Regions from separate parts of the Mesorhizobium sp. M0800 genome, predicted to be linked through region 2. Evidence: riboswitches for the same ligand, from Rfam matches in the RefSeq annotation. Region 2 holds a riboswitch; the other holds the start of a gene.
The links. Region 2 has a riboswitch for S-adenosylmethionine ahead of NKI18_RS00475 (O-succinylhomoserine sulfhydrylase). Riboswitches for the same ligand answer to the same signal wherever they lie in the genome.

Region 1: another riboswitch for S-adenosylmethionine. It lies ahead of metX (homoserine O-acetyltransferase MetX); the one in region 2 lies ahead of NKI18_RS00475 (O-succinylhomoserine sulfhydrylase).

Annotation. Positions count from the first base shown of each region.
Region 1 is NZ_JAMYOZ010000016.1:79,981-87,430, forward strand. It holds gene NKI18_RS19385 (DUF1194 domain-containing protein) at 1-403, shown strand, start outside; gene NKI18_RS19390 (RNA polymerase subunit sigma-70) at 422-1,447, opposite strand; gene NKI18_RS19395 (SDR family NAD(P)-dependent oxidoreductase) at 1,490-2,236, opposite strand; gene NKI18_RS19400 (DUF1330 domain-containing protein) at 2,472-2,792, shown strand; gene metW (methionine biosynthesis protein MetW) at 2,818-3,432, opposite strand; gene metX (homoserine O-acetyltransferase MetX) at 3,548-4,717, opposite strand; SAM riboswitch at 4,810-4,887, opposite strand; gene hisC (histidinol-phosphate transaminase) at 5,026-6,135, shown strand; gene NKI18_RS19420 (prephenate/arogenate dehydrogenase family protein) at 6,142-7,077, shown strand; gene NKI18_RS19425 (DUF2125 domain-containing protein) at 7,206-7,450, opposite strand, start outside.
Region 2 is NZ_JAMYOZ010000001.1:86,131-93,580, forward strand. It holds gene mmsB (multiple monosaccharide ABC transporter permease) at 1-675, shown strand, start outside; gene araD1 (AraD1 family protein) at 866-1,858, shown strand; gene NKI18_RS00465 (hypothetical protein) at 1,886-2,338, shown strand; gene NKI18_RS00470 (2'-deoxycytidine 5'-triphosphate deaminase) at 2,355-3,449, opposite strand; SAM riboswitch at 3,585-3,662, shown strand; gene NKI18_RS00475 (O-succinylhomoserine sulfhydrylase) at 3,733-4,923, shown strand; gene NKI18_RS00480 (glycosyltransferase) at 4,960-6,114, opposite strand; gene apaG (Co2+/Mg2+ efflux facilitator ApaG/CorD) at 6,342-6,734, shown strand; gene NKI18_RS00490 (Hsp33 family molecular chaperone) at 6,741-7,450, opposite strand, start outside.

The DNA of each region.
Region 1 (7,450 bases), on a different contig from region 2:
CGGCACGGCCTTCACCGGCAAACGCCGCGTCATCGACGTCTCGGGGGACGGCCCAAACAACACCGGCTTGCCGGTCACAACGGCACGCGATGCAGCGCTGGCGAAGGGCATCGTCATCAACGGGCTGCCGATCCTGATCAGCCCGTCACCCACCTTCAGCCATCTCGACCGGTATTATGCCGAATGCGTTACCGGCGGGCCGGGCTCGTTCGTGCTGCCGATCTATGCTGCTTCCGAATTCGCCACCGCCACTCGCCGCAAACTGATCCTCGAGGTCAGCGGCATCGAGTATCCCAAGGTGGATCCGAGGACGATCCGCATCGACGCACCGATCGACTGCCTGCAAGGCGAGCGCGACCGAAGGTTTTTCTCGGACCCATATTTCCCGGAACTTGACCGATAAGGCTGGCCCAGGGGTAAGCTAGGCTGGTGGCAGGCCGAAGGCCGGAAACAGAGATGGCCCGAGCGGCCCTATGAAGATCGTCAAGGAAGCAATCCCGCCCTCGGCTGCGTCGAACACATGCAGGGAATGGGCCCGCCATTCAGGGCCATCGTGGCTGCGGGAATAAACCCCGACCGCCGGCTGGGCATTGGCGCGGGTGGCCAGCGTGCGGAAGCCGCCAAACCTCGGCCAGACGGTCTCGAAGAAACCGCGGATCGCTTCGCGGCCTTGATACCATTCACGCCAAGGCGGCATGGTATAGATGGCGTCCTCACGCAGCAGCTCGATCAAGCCGTCGAGATTGGCGGCCTGCCAGGCCTGCATGTAGCGTTCGAGCAGCAGGCCTTCTTCGCGGCTGGGCCGTGATCGGCTGGCCGGCCGTCCCTGAGGATAGCGCGCCGCCAGCGTTACGCGGGCCCGCTGCAACGCGCTGTTGATCGAAGCCGTCGATCCGCCCAGCAAACGCGCCGTCTCGACAGCCGACCATCCGAGGACGTCGGCAAGCAGCAGCGCGGCGCGCTGCCTGGGCGGGAGATCCTGGATCGCCGCCACGAAGGCGAGCTGGACGGCCTCGCGGCTCTCGTAGCGGGCTTCCGGACCTGGCTCGCTGCCGGCAACGTCTGGAAGCTCGGCGTCGGGGTAGGGCTCCAGCCAGGCGATGTCGGCTACCGGCCCGCCTATGGCCGCCCCGTGCGAGGGCGGCCGTCCGGGTTCCCGGAGAATGCGACGCGCCCTCGACCTCGCCTTGATGGCGTTGAGGCAAGCGTTGGTCGCGATCATGTAGAGCCAACCGCGAACCGAACCTCGCCCGTCGAACTCCGATCTTGCGCGCCACGCGCGAAGCAACGTGTCCTGGACGAGGTCGTCGGCCTCGTGCAGCGAACCCATCATGCGATAACAATGCAGCTTGAGCTCGCGGCGATGCGCGGCCGTGACCTTCTCGAAGGCCAGCCGATCGAGGATCGGCTGGCGTGCTGGCTGCAGAGGTGGTTGAGCGTCTGTCATGTGGCTTGTGCGGTTACGAGCGAGCGTTGCATTACGCGCCCCTCAGGCGGCCGGGGCAAGCCCGCTACCGCTCACCATGAAGGAACTGCCTTGCGGCTGGCCGGTGGCGAGTGCGACCACCGCCCGTCCGACATCGGCCGGCGTTTGCATGTCGGTCATGGCGGCGATGAAGTCCGCCGGCTGGATGCCCATATAGGCCGCTATGCTGTCGACGCCGGCCTTGCCCACGCCGGTTTCCGGCATGATGCGCATCGGCGCGAGCGCCATGAAACGCAGGCCGAGGCCAAGCCGGTCGGCCTCCTTCTGGCTATGACCGGCCAGGAACATCTGCATGCGTTTTGCGCCGGCATAGCCGCCGGCGTTCGGTGGTCCGCCGGTCAAGGCCGCGCCGCTGGAGATCAGAACGATCCGGGTCCCCGGTTTGAGCGGACGCCGCAGAGCGGCCCGGCAAAACAGGAACGACGCCTTGACGTCCGTGTCCCAATTTGCCGAGAACGCCTTCCAGTTCTGTTCATGCACTGGCGCAGAAGGGGCCAGCGCACCTGCGCAGATCACCAGTACGTCCGGCTCAAGCGCGGCGAAGACCTTATCCGGGGCGGAGTCCACCGTAGCATCGACCGCGAGCGTCTTCACGCCCGAGACCTCCCAGGCAAATTGCGCCAGGGCCTGTTTTCCGCGGGCGACGGACAGCACCGTCGCTTTCTCCTTGAGAGCGGCCTCCGCGATCGAGCGGCCGACACCACGGCTGCCTCCGACGACGACGACATTCTGATTTTGCAACGATCCCATGGATCACCTCTCGTTCCCGGCCGCCGGACCATCCAGGCGCGCTCATCGATAAGGACAGCGCAGGTGGGTGGAAATCATCGGTGCCAGGCGGAAATATCTTTCAGGTGACGGCAGCCGCGCGTCGGTTTTTGTATTCAGTGTCATTACCTCTGGGGTAATCGACCAGCGCATTACGTCTCGGCAAACTGCTCCCATCAAGCCGGTTGTCCGGCCTTCGACCACAAGGAGATACGCCATGACCGCCTACGCCGTCGCCCATATGCGCCAGGTCACGCCGGGGCCGCAGATCGTCGAGTACCTGCACAAGATCGATGAAACGCTGGAACCGTTTGGCGGCCGCTTCGTGGTGCACGGAGGCGAGGTGGAAGTCGTTGAAAACACCTGGCCGGGCCACCTCGTCATGATCGAATTTCCAGACATGCAGCAGGCGCGCGCATGGTACCGCTCGCGGCCCTATCAGGAGATCTTGCCGCTGCGCACCGAGAATTCTCAGTCCGACGTGGTCCTGGTCGATGGCGTTGCGCATCCGCACAAGGCCACCGACGTTCTCGAATAAGGGGACGATCTGCGACGATTGGCTCTTATCGTTTCAGCAGAAACACCGCCTGCTGGCCGAAAAAATTCCAGAACCACCACGGCATCGAGAAGCCGATCCGCTGGCCATTGGCGTCGAGCGCGGTCGCCTTTTCCACCGTCGCGCCAAGCTCGTCGCACAGATTGACGAAATCGCGAATGGTGCAGAAATGGATGTTGGGGGTGTCATACCAGGAATAGGGCAGGTCCCTGGTCACCGGCATGCGGCCGTTGAAGAGCAACGAAAAGCGCACCCGCCAGTGGCCGAAATTCGGGAATGAGACGATGGCGCGGTTGCCGATCCGGAGCAGTTCGTCGAGCACCAGCTTCGGATTGCGTGTCGCCTGCAAGGTCTGCGACAAGACGACGAAGTCGAAGCCCTTGTCGGGATAGAATTGGAGATCCTTGTCGGCATCGCCCTGGATGACCGACAGGCCACGCGCCACGCATTCGTTGACGCCGCGCTGCGACAGTTCCAGCCCGCGGCCATCGACCTTCTTGGTCGCCTGCAGCAATTCGAGCAGCAGGCCATCGCCGGAACCGACATCCAGCACCCGCGACTGCGGCGGGATGAGATCGGCGACGACTTCGAGGTCGACGCGCTGGGCGCGGTTGACGCTCATGCGTTCGGCTCTTGCCTGGCGCATGATCCTGATCCGAAAAGTCTGCAACTTTTCGGGGTCATGCGCTGATGCCTGGCGCATGGTCCTGATCCGAAAAGCCTGCAACTTTTTGGGGTCATGCGCCGAGCCCTCTTGCCCGGGCGGCCGAGGCGATGAAGCCTTTGATGGCGGCGAACAGTTCGGGCTCGTCGAGCAGAAAGGCGTCGTGGCCGCGGTCGGTCTCGATTTCGACGAACGATACCGAGGCGCCGGCCGCGTTCAGCGCGTGGACGACCGAGCGGCTCTCTTCGGTCGGGAACAGCCAGTCGCTGGTGAACGAAACCAGGCAGAAGCGCGTCTTGGTGCCGGCGAAGGCATCGGCCAGCCGGCCGCCATGGTCGGCGGCGAGATCGAAATAGTCCATCGCCCGGGTCATGTAGAGATAGGAGTTGGCATCGAAGCGATCGACGAAGGTCATGCCCTGATGGCGCAGATAGCTCTCGATCTGGAAGTCGGCATCGAAACCGAAGGTCAGCGCTTCGCGGTCCTGCAGGTTGCGGCCGAACTTGCGGTGCAGCGCTGCTTCCGACAGATAGGTGATGTGGGCGGCCATGCGCGCCACCGCCAGCCCTTTTTCCGGCCGCTTGCCATGCTCGAAATATTTGCCACCGTGCCAGTCCGGGTCGGCCATCACTGCCTGCCTGCCGACCTCGTGGAAGGCGATGTTCTGCGAGGAATGGCGGGCGCCGGTGGCGATCGGCAGCGCCGAGAAGACGCGCTCGGGATAGCTGGAAGCCCATTGCAGCACCTGCATGCCGCCCATCGAGCCGCCCAGCACGCTGAACAGCTGTTCGATGCCGAAATGCTCGATCAGCATCAACTGCGCCCGCACCATGTCGCGGATGGTGATGATCGGCAGGTCGAGCCCGTAGGGCTTGGCGGTGGCGGGGTTTGTCGAGGCGGGGCCGGTGGAGCCGAGACAGCCGCCGATGACGTTTGACGAGATGACGAAGAAACGGTCGGTATCGATGATCTTGCCGGGGCCGATCAGCACTTCCCACCAGCCCGGCTTGCCGGTCACGGGATTGGTGTTGGCGACGTGCTGGTCGCCGGTCAGCGCATGGCAGACGAGGATGGCGTTGGAGCGGGCGTCGTTGAGCGTGCCATAGGTTTGGTAGGCGATCTGGAACGGCGACAGCAGCGTGCCGGCGTCGAGCTTGAGCGGCTTGTCGGCGCCGAAACGCAACACCGGGCTCGACGGCTGGTCGGCCTCGTTGTTGGTTTTTCGCGCGCGCAAAGCGACCATTACATCTCCTTGCCCGGCCTTCAGTTGTCCACCGGTCCGAGCAACAGCCAGTCAGGGCAACAAAAAACCGGCCATGCCTTCGCAAAGCCGGTTACAAGATGCAAACGGCCCTTTAGCAAGTTGTTTAACGTGGCTGCAAGCCGACCGGCCAAATCACCACGGAACTGTTGCTGCTCTTCTAGGACCGACGCATGGCTTCGTCAACGGCAAGTTCTTGATCCCGAATTGCCGCCCCTCGACATTCCGGGCCACGGCTTGTATTTCCGCTGCGGCCTCCGGATGGAGGCACTCTCGACGGATTTCATGAAATGAGCCAGACACCGGATCAGACACGTCCAAGGCCCCGCGCCGGCATCATGGACATCGAAGCCTATGTGCCCGGCAAGAGCGCGGCGCCTGAAGGTGTCGCCAAGGTCCATAAATTGTCGGCGAACGAGAACCCGCTCGGTCCTTCGCCAAAGGCGATAGAGGCCGCGCGCGCGGTCGCCGACAAGCTCGCGGTCTATCCCGACGGCAGCGCCAGGCGCCTGAGGGAAGCGATCGCCGAGGTGCACGGGCTCAACCCGGCGAACATCGTCTGCTCCAACGGCTCCGACGAGATTCTGGGCCTGCTGGCGCAGACCTATCTCGCACCCGGCGACGAAGCCATCATCACCGAACACGGCTTCATGGTCTACAAGATCTACATACAGTCGGCCGGTGCCGTCCCGGTAACGGTCAAGGAGACCGATGAACGCGCCGACATCGATGCGATCCTCGCCGCGGTGACGCCGGCTACCCGGATCATCTTCCTTGCCAATCCAAACAATCCAACCGGCACCTACGTGCCGTTCCAGGAGGTGCGCCGCCTGCATGCCGGCCTGCCGCGAAACGTGCTTCTGGTGCTGGATGCAGCTTACGCCGAATATGTCCGGCGAAACGATTATGAAGCCGGCGTCGAGTTGGTGGGCAGCGCGGAAAACGTGGTCATGACCCGCACTTTCTCCAAATTGGGCCTGGGCGGGGCGCGGATCGGCTGGATGTATGCGCCAATGCACGTCATCGACGCCATCAACCGCGTGCGCGGGCCTTTCAACGTCAATGCGACGGCGATCGAGGCCGGCATCGCGGCGATCCACGACCGCGCCCATATCGAACGCAGCGTCGTGCACAACGAGACCTGGCTAGCCTGGCTGAGCGAGCAACTGAGCGGGCTCGGGCTGCGGGTGACGCCGAGCGTCGGCAATTTCATCCTCATCCACTTTCCCGAGGGCAAAAAGCATTCGGCGGCGGCCGCCGACGACTACCTCGGTGCGCGCGGCTACATATTGCGGCGCGTTTCCGGCTACGGCTTTCCGAACGCGCTGCGCATGAGCATCGGCACCGAAGAGGCCAATCGCGGCGTTGTCGCAGCACTCGCGACATTCCTGAAAAGCTAGAACACCATGACCTCACCGATGTTCGAAAAGATCGCGCTGGTCGGCATCGGCCTGATCGGCTCGTCGCTGGCCCGCGTCATCCGCCGCGAGGGACTCGCCGGCCAAGTCGCGATTTCGACGCGCAGCGACGCGACGCTGGCACGCGCGAGCCAACTCGGCCTTGGCGACACCTATACGAACGATGCGAAAGAGGCGGTTCGCGATGCTGATCTGGTTATCGTTTCGGTGCCGGTCGGCTCTTCAGGCACGGTCGCCGCAGAGATCGCGCCGGCGCTGAAGAAGGGCGCCATCCTCACCGATGTCGGCTCGACCAAGGCGTCGGTGATCGCGCAGATGCAGCCGCACGTGCCTGATGGCGTGCACTTCATCCCCGGCCATCCTTTGGCCGGCACCGAAAAATCGGGACCGGACGCCGGTTTTGCCGAACTGTTCGAGAACCGCTGGTGCATTTTCACGCCGCTGCCCGGCACCGATCCCGCAGCACTGGAAAAGCTCTCGGAATTCTGGCGCCGCTGCGGCTCCAACATCGACACCATGGACCCGCAGCATCACGACATGACGCTGGCCATCGTTTCGCACCTGCCGCATATCATCGCTTACAACATCGTCGGTACCGCCGACGATCTGGAGTCGGTGACCAAGTCCGAGGTCATCAAATACTCGGCTTCCGGCTTTCGCGACTTCACCCGTCTCGCGGCGTCCGACCCGACCATGTGGCGCGACGTCTGCCTGCACAACAAGGACGCCATTCTCGAAATGCTGGCGCGGTTTTCCGAGGATCTGTCCTCGCTGCAGCGGGCGATCCGCTGGGGCGACGGCGAAAAGCTGTTCGACCTGTTCACCCGCACCCGCGCCGTCCGCCGCTCGATTATCGAGGCCGGCCAGGACATCGACGTACCGGATTTCGGCCGCCAGGCGATCGAACATCCGCCGAAGGGATAGGCCGCGGCAGGCCGATCGCAGGCCGGCCCGGCTTAGAGCGGTTCATCGTTTCACAGAAACGCCGAACCGCTCTATCTCTTTGCGCAATTCCGGACGGAAAACCGTTTCACACTTTTCCTGGAATTGCTCTAGTCGAGCGGCTTGATCTTGCCGAGCGGGATGAAGCCAAGCGAGGCCTTGCCTCTGACGATCTTCAGCGGCATCGACGGCTGGTTGCCGAGCAGCGCCAGTCCGGCAAAGCCGGTTTGGATCTGTTTCTTCTGCTCGGGGATGGCGGTGGCGAGGATTGCCGCCACGGCCTTCGGATCATTGAGCCTGATCGTCAGGTCGGCATTTATGAGACCGTCGTCATCGACCGACAGCGGTCCGGAAA
Region 2 (7,450 bases):
ACGATTGTCGGCAGCGGCCTGACGCTGCACCTGACGACGATCGTGATCGGCCTCGTCGCCGTGCTCGCCTATGCCTATTTCGGGCTCAGGGCACGGCGCACCCGCGAAAAGCATGGCTACGAAGCCGAGCCCTTCTCGCTGTTCGTCGTCAAGACCCTGGTGATCAGCGCGCTGGCGCTGTTTCTCGTCTACCAATTCGCCACCTATAGGGGCCTCCCGATCGTTCTCATGGTGATGGGCGTGCTGATCGCGTTGTTCGTCTTCGTTACCAAACGCATGACGATCGGCCGTCGCATCTATGCGATGGGCGGCAATGCCAAGGCAGCCCAGCTATCGGGCATCAAGACCGAACGGCTGACGTTGATGGTGTTCATCAATATGGGCGTGCTGTCGGCACTCGGCGGCCTGATTATCGCGGCGCGCCTGGGGCAGGCTGTGCCGGCGGCCGGCCTCGGCAGTGAGCTCGACGTCATCGCCGCGGTGTTCATCGGTGGCGCTTCGGCGATGGGCGGCGTCGGCCAGGTGATCGGCGCGGTGGTCGGCGGCTTCATCATGGGCGTCATGAACAACGGCATGTCGATCATGGGCGTCAATGTCGATTGGCAGCAGGTGGTCAAAGGCCTGGTGCTGCTCGGCGCCGTCGTCTTCGACGTCTACAACAAGAACAAGGCTTGAGAGGCAACCAGGAGGCATACGGGTCACATCGCGGCGCTGCCGGGCGGCGCAAAGAAGTCCCCCGAGGGACCTGATCCGCGAGCGCAATCCGGACGAAGAATTTCAACCGAGGCGCGGACAGGGTCCGGGCCGCGCAGGGTAGGGTTTGCCGAGAAAGGGCAGGCCAGCCCACAATTCAGAGAGGGTTACCATGCTGATCTCACAAATCCTCGACGACGCCGAGACGATCCGCGTCGTTGCCCGCAACGGCGGCAAGACCCGCGTCATCAACGGCGCCCGCAGCGTCTATTCGCTGGCGATGGAAGCCGCGCGTACCGGCAGCGGGCTTGTCGCCCTGATCGAGCGCAAGGGCTTCGGCGAAACCGTCGATCTCGACGCAGCCTACAAGAAGGGCCGGCTGCTGTCGCCGATCAACCATCCCGATCCGGCGCATCTCCATCTCACCGGCACCGGGCTGACGCATCTCGGCTCCGCCGCGACCCGCGATTCCATGCACAGGAAGCTCAGCACGGACGGCGAGGAACAGCTGACCGATTCCATGAAGATGTTCCGCATGGGGCTTGAGGGCGGCAAGCCGGCGAAAGGCCAGACCGGCGTGCAGCCGGAATGGTTCTACAAGGGCAACGGCACCATGGCAGTAGCGCCCGGGGCGGCGCTTATGTCGCCCGCCTTCGCTCAGGATGCCGGCGAGGAGCCGGAAATTGCCGGCATCTATGTGATCGGTGACGACGGCGCCCCGTTCCGTGTCGGCTTCACCCTGTCGAACGAGTTTTCCGACCACGTCACCGAGCGTGTGAACTACCTCTTCCTCGCCCATTCCAAGCTGCGCAACGCCTCGTTCGGGCCGGAGATCCTGATCGGCGACCTGCCGTCCGACATCCGCGGCGCTTCACGCATCCTGCGCGACGGCAAGCTGCTTTGGGAAAAGCCGTTCCTGTCGGGCGAGGCGAACATGTCGCACACCATTGGCAATCTCGAGCATCACCACTTCAAATACTCGGCCTTCCGCCAGCCGGGCGACGTGCATGTGCACATGTTCGGCACGGCGACGCTGTCCTTCGCCGACGGCATCAGGACCGAGGCCGGCGACGTATTCGAAATCGAGGCGCAGGATTTCGGCCTGCCTCTGCGCAACCCGCTCGAAATCGAGCAGCCGGTGAAGGTGGCGGTGAAGGCGTTGTAAACTGGTGACATAATTCAGGGGCGAGAAATGAACGGCCTGCGGATTGGCACTGTGTTCGTAAGTTTAGTCCTGTTCCTCGCCTATTTCTCCCCAGCGGCTTACAGCGCCGGACAATGCAGCGCAAAATCCTATCGCGAGGCCCGGATGTCGATGACTAACCGGCTTCTGGCCACCGGCTATTCGAAATCGCAAGTGAGCTTTCTGATGCGCAACGCGGATCGCATGACGTCCGCACTCCGCGCCGACAGACTGAACGACAATGGCAGAGCCTGCGGTCTCGACTCCGCCAGAGCCCATGTGCTGGGATGTATCGACAAGCAGTTGTTCCCCTTGCAGTCCAGCTCAAGCGCCTCACTTGACGACGAGAAGCAAACCAGAGGTTTTTGGGGGAAGAAGCGATTGGCAGTGCGAGAACTGCTCTTTGTCGGTCAGTTTCATGGCTGCCTTGGCGCCGCGAAAGAATATCTGTTTCGCGGCTGACGGCCTGCGAACAAGATCAGCGGGCGGCGCGGAAATGCTTGGACAGTTTCAGGCCCTGCGCCTGATAGTTCGAGCCTAGATCTGTGCCGTAGAGCGCCTGCGGCCGTTTCAGCATGTGCTCGTAGACCAACCGTCCAACGATCTGGCCGTGATCGAGGATGAACGGCACTTCGTGGCTACGCACCTCGAGCACCGCCCGGCTGCCGGTGCCGCCCGACGCCGAATGGCCGAAACCCGGGTCGAAGAAACCGGCATAATGGACGCGGAACTCGCCGACCAGCGGATCGAAGGGCGTCATTTCGGCCGCGTAGAGCGGCGGCACATGCACCGCCTCGCGCGACACCAGAATATAGAATTCGTCCGGATCGAGCACCAGCTCGCCGGCACCGCTCTTGTAGAGCGGCTCCCAGAAATCGACGACATCCTGCGCGGCGCGCTTGTCGACGTCGACCAGGCCGGTGTGGTGCTTGCCGCGATAGCCGACAAGCCCATCCTTGTCGCCGTCGAGGTCGATCGACAGCGCGATGCCGCCGCCTGAGATGTTGGGTGGTTCGGTGGCGACCAGCATCTCGGCGCGGTGCAACTCGTGCAGCTCGCTTTCCGACAAGAGCGCATTGCCGGTGCGGAACCTGATCTGCGACAGCCGCGAGCCGGTGCGCACGACAATCGGGAAAGTGCGCGGGCTGACCTCCAGATAGAGCGGGCCTTCATAGCCGGTGACGATCTTGTCGAACTCGTGGCCACGGTCGGTCATTACCCGAGTGAAGATATCGAGCCGTCCGGTCGAGCTTTTCGGGTTGGCGGAGGCGGAAATATGGGCGGGCAGCGCCAGGCTTTCGAGCAGCGGCACGATGTAGACGCAGCCGGTTTCCAGCACGGCACCTTCGGCGAGGTTGATCTCGTGCAGCTTCAGCCGGCCGAGCTTGTCGGCAACCCTGTGGTCCGGGCCGGGCAAGAAGGAAGCGCGCACCCGCCAGGCCTTGTCGCCCAGCCTGAGATCAAGGCTGGCCGGCTGGATCTGATCGGCATCGAGCGTGCGCGGCGATTTCAGCGCGCCCGTCTGGAACAGCGCGGAAATATCCTGATCGGGAAGAATGCCTGTCTGCCGCAAGGGTCTGGCTCCGTTCGAACGCCGGGCGAGGTCTTGTTCTGTCGCAGGTCCGACCGTGGACGCCTTTGGCACCTGCTTGGTACAACCCTCTTAATCATGCCGGCAATTGACGCAAGCGTGGCGCGGGTCTAAAGCTCGTTATCCCGTGGTGATTTGGCCGGTCGGCTTGCAGCCACGTTAAACAAGTCGCTAAAGGACCGTCGGGCCGCAAGGCCATATGGACCGGTTGCGACTTTCGCGACCGGTTTTTTGTTGTTTGGACCAATTTTGGTGTTTGGATGGAATGATGACCAAGAAGCGCGACTGGAAGCCTCAGACCGCACTCGTGCATGCCGGGACGCTGCGTTCCGGCTTCGGCGAGACCTCCGAGGCGATGTATCTCACCCAAGGCTATGTCTACGAGACGGCGCAAGCGGCGGAGGCCCGCTTCAAGGGCGAGGAGCCGGGCTTCATCTATTCGCGCTATGCCAATCCGACGGTCGACATGTTTGAGAAACGCATGTGCGCGCTGGAAGGAGCCGAGGACGCGCGCGCCACGGCATCCGGCATGGCGGCGGTGACGGCAGCACTGCTGTGCAGCGCCAAGGCGGGCGACCATATCGTCGCGGCGCGCGCGCTGTTCGGCTCCTGCCGCTGGGTGGTCGAGACGCTGGCGCCGAAATACGGCATTGAGGCAACGCTGGTCGACGGCACCGACATCGCCAATTGGGAAAAGGCGGTCAAGCCCAACACCAAACTGTTTTTCCTGGAAAGCCCTACCAATCCAACGCTGGAGGTAGTCGACATTGCCGCCGTCGCGGCACTTGCCAATTCGATCGGCGCCAGGCTGATCGTCGACAATGTCTTCGCTACGCCCTTGCAGCAGAAACCCCTGCATCTCGGCGCCCACATCGTCGTCTATTCGGCCACGAAGCATATTGACGGCCAGGGGCGCTGTCTTGGCGGCATCGTTCTGTCGGACAAGAAATGGATCGACGAGAACCTGCATGACTATTTCCGCCACACCGGCCCAAGCCTCTCGCCCTTCAATGCCTGGACCCTGCTGAAAGGCCTGGAGACGCTGCCGCTACGCGTACGCCAGCAGACGGAAAGTGCCGGCCGCATCGCGGATTTCCTGGCCGAGCGACCGCAAATCGCCCGCGTCATCTATCCCGGCCGCGCCGACCACCCGCAAGCGGCCGTGGTCCAGAAGCAGATGTCGGGCGGCTCGACGCTGATTTGCCTCGATGTGAAGGGCGGCAAGCAGGCGGCCTTTGCCTTCCAGAACGCACTCGACGTCGTGCTGATTTCCAACAATCTCGGCGACGCCAAGAGCCTGATCACCCATCCGGCGACGACGACGCACAAGAACTTGACCGATGAGGCCCGCGCCGAACTCGGCATCGGACCGGGAACGCTCAGGCTGTCAGTTGGCCTTGAGGACGCCGACGACCTGCTCGAAGACATCGAGCAGGCACTGAGAGTTGCCGGATAGGGGCTGGCCGAATAGAGGCGAGCGGGGACGTGCCGATCAGGCGCCGGACGGGGTCTCTTCCAGCTCCGCGACGGCCTTGGTCTGGATAGTCATCACATTGCCGCGCCAGTCGACGGCGCCGCTCAGCCATCCGCGCGCCCAAATGGCGGGAAGCATCAGGTCTCGCGCCATCATCGCCAGGATGGTGCGCGGCGACAGGTGCCATCCCTTGGCCGAGGCCAAGGCGCATTCCGGCAGGTAGGCCGCGACCAGCACGGCGATGGCGGTTGCCGGCAGGCTGACGCCGGCGTCAGCCGCGGCGATCAGTGCAAGCACTAGCGGCGGTGCCGCGCCGATCAGGATTTCGGGGGCAAAGAACAGTGCAAAGGTGACGCGGCGCAGCCGCGCCCAGCGCGTCTGCCGCGACCAGATCTCGCCAAGCGTGCGCCGGCCGAGCGGCTGTTCGAAGGGAGAGGCGACAAGATTGACCCGCAGTCCGAGCCCGTTGACCAGCTTGGTCGCGGCGGCGTCTTCGGCGATCTCGGCGGCAAGCGCGCGGATGCCGCCATTGGCATCGAGCATCGGCTTGTTCCACAACATGCTCTTGCCCTGGGCGAAGCCGAGGCCGAGCGCCTCTCCGGCGTACTGCCAGCGTGCCTGCAGCGTGTTGAGAAAGGCGCATTCGACCTCCCCCCAGAAGCCGTCCGGCCGCGAGCCGATCGGCGTCGAGCAGACGAGGCCGGTGTCGTGCCGCCACGCCGCCATCAGGTGCTGGACGTAGTCGCTCGGCATAAGCACGTTGGAATCGGCAAGGATGACCCAGCTATAATGCGCCGCTTCCCAACCCTTCACGCAATTGTTGAGTTTTGGATTGCCGCTGATGCGGTCGTCACCGACTAGAAGACGGGCGCGAATAGCTGGAAAGCGCGCCATTGCGGCGGTGATCGGCTTGACCACCGGGTCGTCGGCATGGGCAACGCAGAAGATGAGTTCGTAGCGCGGCCAGTCGAGTGAGAAGGCGCGCTCCAGCGTCACTTCGGCAAACGGCTCGACGCCGCGCGCCGGGATGACGATCGATACTGGCGGCGGGTTGGCCGCGGGCGGTGCGATCCTGGCTGGTCGCTTCAGCTTCAGCGAAGCTAACAGGATGCTGGCGAGATTTGAAAGAAGGAGGGCTATGGAAAGGAGGGCGGCTGCGAATGTCGGTTCCATCGAGATCTGGTCACTCCAGAAGTGCCGGCCGCATGACGGCCGTTTTCAACAATTCGACAGAACGCTGAGTCGCCCGGCACAAGCCTGCACACCATCATTGTCATGTGTCACTTAAATGACATTGTTTTTCGGCACCTGCGCTCGAGTCGGGCAAGGAGATGACGCGCATCGTTGATCAAACTGCGCTGAGCGTCGAAAGTTCCATCTACATTGCTTTGGAGCAGTTTATGTACAGCGCCGTCACCCGCAACATCGAAGTGCAGGTCAGGCCGTTCTATCTGGAGGATCACTCCGACCCGCCGCAAAACCGCTATGTCTGGGGATATCAGGTGACCATCGATAATCAGTCGGATGAGTTCGTGCAGCTTCTGTCGCGCTACTGGCACATTACCGACGGCACCGGCAAGGTCGAGGAAGTGCGCGGCCCCGGGGTCGTCGGCGAACAACCCGGACTCAACCCCGGCGACAGCTATCAGTATACGTCTGGATGCCCGCTCTCGACGCCGTCCGGCATCATGGTCGGGCACTACACCATGCGCAACAAACGGGGCGAGACGTTCGACGTCGCCATCCCCGCCTTCTCGCTCGACTTGCCGGGAATGCGGCGCACCGTCAATTGACGGCCGTCATCCGGCCGCTGCAAACTCCGCCGGGTCGAAGTCATATTGCTTCGAGCAGAATTCGCAGGCGACGTGAATGCTGCCATCCTCGGTACTGTCCCTGATCTCCTCGGCGGAAAAGCCTTCGAGGATGCCGTGGATCTTCTCCCTCGAGCATGAGCACTGGTCGGCGACCGGCACCCCGCCGAACACGCGGACGCCATGCTCGTGGAAAAGCCGGTAAAGCAGCCGTTCGGCGCCGATCGTCGGATCGATCAGCTCGGTCGGTTCAATAGTACCAACCAGCGCCAGCAGCTCCTGCCAGGAATTGTCGGTCGGGTCGTGGATTTCCTCACGCGGATCGCCGTCGCCACCGGGAAGGTCGGGTACGCGCATGCGCTCCGCCGACTGCGGCAGGAATTGTGCCAGCAGGCCACCGGCCCGCCATTGCTCGCGGGCACCGCCGACGCCGGGCGTCAGAAGCTTGGCAACCGAAAGCCGGAGGTCGGTCGGAATCTGCTCCGACTGGCGGAAATAAGTGCGTGCGGCATCTTCCAGTGTGACGCCGTCGAGCTGGACGATGCCCTGGTAGCGTTGTGTGTGAGCGCCCTGGTCGATGGTCAGCGCCAGGACGCCGCGGCCGAGCAGCGTCTGCGGTGACGTCTCGCCGGCAGAAGTCAAAGCCTGCAGCCGGTCGGCATCGAAGCGGGCATAAGCGCGCAGCGCGTGCGGCGTGG